2 regions of the Streptomyces sp. NPDC001594 genome follow, and region 2 is predicted to be linked to the other one. Evidence: riboswitches for the same ligand, from Rfam matches in the RefSeq annotation. Region 2 holds a riboswitch; the other holds the start of a gene.
The links. Region 2 has a riboswitch for ZMP and ZTP ahead of ACFY0O_RS16350 (bifunctional 5,10-methylenetetrahydrofolate dehydrogenase/5,10-methenyltetrahydrofolate cyclohydrolase). Riboswitches for the same ligand answer to the same signal wherever they lie in the genome.
Positions count from the first base shown of each region.

Region 1: another riboswitch for ZMP and ZTP. It lies ahead of glyA (serine hydroxymethyltransferase); the one in region 2 lies ahead of ACFY0O_RS16350 (bifunctional 5,10-methylenetetrahydrofolate dehydrogenase/5,10-methenyltetrahydrofolate cyclohydrolase).

Region 1 covers NZ_JBIAVB010000004.1:352,725-355,099, reverse strand. The annotation lists gene rocD (ornithine--oxo-acid transaminase) at 1-1,143, opposite strand, end outside; ZMP/ZTP riboswitch at 1,261-1,351, shown strand; gene glyA (serine hydroxymethyltransferase) at 1,387-2,375, shown strand, end outside.
Region 2 covers NZ_JBIAVB010000007.1:117,290-119,664, reverse strand. The annotation lists gene ACFY0O_RS16360 (RNA polymerase sigma factor) at 1-282, opposite strand, end outside; gene ACFY0O_RS16355 (methyltransferase domain-containing protein) at 500-1,261, opposite strand; ZMP/ZTP riboswitch at 1,331-1,430, shown strand; gene ACFY0O_RS16350 (bifunctional 5,10-methylenetetrahydrofolate dehydrogenase/5,10-methenyltetrahydrofolate cyclohydrolase) at 1,504-2,349, shown strand.

The DNA of each region.
Region 1 (2,375 bases), on a different contig from region 2:
CAGCGGCGGAGCGATCCGGATCGTCGACCCGTGGGTGTCCTTCACCAGGACCCCGCGCGCCATCAGCTTCTCGGAGACCTCCCGGCCCGTGCCGCGCGCCGGGTCGATGTCCACGCCCGCCCACAGCCCGCGGCCGCGCACGGCGGTCACGGCGCCGCCGCCGGTCAGCAGGTTCAGCTCCCGGTGCAGGTGGTCGCCGAGTTCGGCGGCGCGCTGCTGGTACTCGCCGGTGCGCAGCATCGCGATCACCTCCAGGGCGACGGCGCATGCAAGGGGGTTCCCGCCGAAGGTGGAGCCGTGCTCCCCGGGCCGGAACACGCCGAGCACGTCGCGGTCGGCGACCACGGCGGACACCGGCACCACGCCGCCGCCGAGCGCCTTGCCCAGCACGTACACGTCCGGGACGACGTCCTCGTGCTCGCAGGCGAAGGTCTTTCCGGTGCGGCCGAGGCCCGACTGGATCTCGTCCGCCATGAACAGCACGTTCCGCTCGCGCGTCAGCTTCCGTACCCCGGCCAGGTAGCCGGGCGGCGGGACGAGGACGCCCGCTTCGCCCTGGATCGGCTCCAGCAGCACGGCGACGGTGTTGGCGGTGACGGCGGCGGCGAGGGCGGTGAGGTCCCCGTACGGGACGATCTCGAAGCCGGGGGTGTAGGGGCCGTAGTGGTCGCGGGCCTCGTGGTCCGTGGAGAAGGACACGATGGTCGTGGTCCGGCCGTGGAAGTTGTTCGCGGCGACCACGATCTTGGCCTGGCCGTCCGGGACGCCCTTGACCTCGTAGCCCCACTTGCGGGCCGTCTTGACCGCCGTCTCCACCGCCTCCGCGCCCGTGTTCATGGGGAGCACCGTCTCCTTGCCGCACAGGGCGGCGAGTTCGGTGCAGAACTCGGCGAAGCGGTCGTGATGGAAGGCGCGCGAGGTGAGGGTGACCCGCTCCAGCTGGGCCTTGGCGGCGTCGATCAGACGCCGGTTGCCGTGGCCGAAGTTGAGCGCCGAGTACCCGGCGAGCATGTCGAGGTAGCGCCGCCCCTCCACGTCGGTCATCCACGCGCCCTCCGCCGAGGCCACGACGACCGGGAGGGGATGGTAGTTGTGCGCGCTGTGCTCGTCGGCGGAGCGGATGGCATCAGCTGTTCTCGACACGGGGTCTCCGATCGTCCGTCTGGCTGGTGACGCGGGTGACATGGGTGGCGTCCTTTGTATCGTCGCTCGGATCGTGGACGCGGAAACCTCCGGGGCGCGGCGCCCGCTAAGGTGTTCGGTACGCACGGCGACTGGCGTACGGAGAACCAACTCCGGGGGAGTCGTGCGCGCACGACCGCACACAGGGCCGCTCGCCTGGGCCTCGCGGGGACGAGAGACGACATCGACCCCGGAGGAGCCGCGATGACCGCGCACCGCCAGCCCGCCCTGCTCGCCACCGACCCCGACCTCGCCGCGCTCGTCACCGCCGAGGAGACCCTCCAGGCGCAGACGCTGCGGCTGATCCCCAGCGAGAACTACGTCTCCGCGGCCGTGCTCGAAGCATCCGGGACGGTCCTGCAGAACAAGTACAGCGAGGGCTACCCGGGCCGCCGCTACTACGAGGGCCAGCAGAACATCGACCGCGTCGAGGCCCTCGCGGTCGAGCGGGCCAAGGGCCTGTTCGGGGTGGACCACGCCAACGTCCAGCCGTACTCCGGGTCCCCGGCCAACCTGGCCGTCTACCTGGCCTTCGCCGAGCCCGGCGACACGGTGATGGGCATGGCCCTGCCGATGGGCGGGCACCTGACGCACGGCTGGGGCGTCTCGGCGACGGGCTCCTGGTTCCGCGGGGTCCAGTACGGCGTGCGGGCCGAGGACGGCCTGATCGACTACGACGCGGTGCGCGAGCTGGCCCTCGCCGAGCGGCCGAAGATCCTGTTCTGCGGCGGCACCGCCCTGCCCCGCACGATCGACTTCGAGGCGTTCGCGTCGATCGCGGCGGAGGCGGGCTCGGTCCTGGTCGCGGACGTGGCGCACATCGCCGGCCTGATCGCGGGCGGGGCCCACCCGTCGCCGGTGCCGTACGCGGACGTGGTCTCCACGACCACTCACAAGACCCTGCGCGGGCCGCGCGGGGCGATGCTGATGTGCAAGGAGGAGCACGCGAAGGCCATCGACAAGGCGGTCTTCCCGGGCCTCCAGGGCGGCCCGCACAACCAGACGACGGCGGGCATTGCGGTGGCCCTGCACGAGGCGGCCCAGCCGTCCTTCACGGCGTACGCGCACGCGGTCGTGGCCAACGCGAAGGCGCTGGCGGCGGCGCTGCTGGAGCGGGGCTTCGACCTGGTGTCGGGCGGCACGGACAACCACCTGATCCTGATGGACCTGACCTCGCGGGGCGTGCCGGGGAA
Region 2 (2,375 bases):
GGTGCGGGCCGGGGCGGCGGCTGCCTTGCGGGGCTTCTTGGCAGCAGCCTTCGTGGCGGGGGCGGCGCTGACGTGGAGGGCGACGCCCTCTTCGTCCAGGACCTGGTTCAGGCTGCGCAGGACCCGCTTCCACTGGTCCACCGGGATGCGACCGGCCTCGAAGGCCTGGCGCACGTCGTCACCGTTGATGTGACCCTGCTCGCGGCCGCGCTCGACGAGCGCGACGAGGGCCTCCGATTCGGCGATCTCCGGAGGGAACGTACGGGACGGGCTGAGCGACACAAGGAGCCTCTCGTTGCGAACAGATTAAGGGGTGAGCGGGAATCATCGCGCGGACTCGGGAAACAGTCCCCATGGGGGGCTGTATTCCGGGGCCGCGCGAGGACACCTGTCGGTTCATCGCATGCCCGAGTCGATTCGTTACGCGCTGAATTGAGTGACCTGCGCCACGCTGTGGCCGGGCAACCGATCCGGCGCGCTCACCCTCCCCTCGATCCGGTCACTCCGGCTTGCGGGCCTCGATGAGGAACCGGGCGGTGTGCGCGACGAACGGACCCTCGCGTTCGATCCGTTCGTGGAGCTCGCGCAGCCGGTCGCGGTACTGCCCGACCGTGAAGCCGGGAACCATCCAGATCACCTTCCTCAAGAAGTAGATCACGGCTCCGATGTCGTGGAACTCCGTACGCAGCCGCTCGGAGCGCAGGTCGGTCACCTCCAGGCCCGCCTTCCGTGCGTCGGCCCGCGCGTCGTCGGGGTGGCGGGCGCGCCGGACCTCCTCCGGCTGGGGGCCGAGGAAGTACTCGACGAGCTCGAAGACGCTGGCCGGGCCGACCTGCTGCGAGAAGTAGGTGCCGCCCGGGGTCAGCACCCGGGCGATCTCCTCCCACCAGATGGTCACCGGGTGCCGGCTCACCACCAGCTCGAAGGCGCCGCCGCCGAAGGGCAGCGGCGGCTCGTCCGCGTCCGCGACGACCACGGCGCCCAGCGGGTGCAGCAGCCGGGTGGCCTTCTCGATGTTGGGCGGCCAGGACTCCGTGGCCGCCGTCAGCGGCGGCAGCGGCCCCGCCCCGGCGAGGACCTCACCGCCCCCGGTCTGGATGTCCAGGACCGAGCGGACCCGGGACAGGCGCTCGCCCAGCATCCGCTGGTAGCCCCAGGACGGCCGCTGCTCGGTGGCCCGGCCGTCGAGCCAGGAGAAGTCCCAGCCGTCGACGGAGACGGACTCCGCCTCGGCGACGAGATGGTCGAAAGTGCGCGTCATGTCTCGATCGTCCCAGGCCGGGCCCCGGTCATCCACCGGATAAGCCGGTGGACGGTTCGATTACAGTGGGAGCAGGGCCGTGACTGGCGTTCGGGTGGATCACCACCGGGGAGCGGCCCGGCGTACGCACCTCCCCGTACGTCGAGTGCCGCGCGCCTGGGCGACCGCGATCCGCGAACAGCGATCCGCAGCGACGTTCAGGAGACCCCGTGACGACTGCCCCCTCGGCCACCGCCCAGCTCATGGACGGCACCGCCCTCGCCCGCCGCATCTCCGAGGAGACCGCCGCCCTCGCGGCGAAGATCACCGAGCGCACCGGCACCGCCCCCTGCCTGGCCACCGTCCTGGTCGGCGAGGACCCCGCCTCCGTCACCTACGTGCGCATGAAGCAGAACCGCTGCGCCAAGGCCGGGATCACCTCCCGCCACGTGGCCCTCCCGGCGGAGACCACCACCGAGGAGCTCGTCGCCACGATCACGGCCCTCTCGGAGGACCCCGAGATCAGCGGCATCCTGCTCCAGCACCCGGTCCCGCACCACATCGACGAGCGGGCCGCCTTCGAGGCCATCGCCCCCGGCAAGGACGTCGACGGGGTCACCATGCACTCCTTCGCCGCCATGGGCTTCGGCCTGCCCGGCTTCGTCTCCTGCACCCCCGGCGGCATCATGCGCCTGCTCGCCGAGTACGAGGTGGACCTCACCGGCAAGCACGCCGTCGTGGTCGGCCGCAGCGCGATCCTGGGCAAGCCCGCCGGGATGCTGCTGCTGGAGCAGAACGCCACCGTCACCTACTGCCACTCCCGCACCAAGGACCTCTCCTCGATCGTCCGCCAGGCCGACGTGCTGGTCGCCGCCGTGGGCAAGGCCGAGTTCATCCGGGGCGAGGACATCAAGGAGGGCGCCGTCGTCCTGGACGCGGGCTACAACGAGGGCAACGTCGGCGACGTCCACTTCGAGTCCGCCGCCGCCCGCGCCTCCCTGATCACCCCGGTGCCCGGCGGTGTGGGCCCCATGACCATCGCGGTCCTGCTGGAGCAGACCGTCCACGCCGCGGCCGCCCAGGCCGGCCTGGACCTCGCGGACCTCTGAGCCGGCCCCGAGCCCCGCTCCCCGCT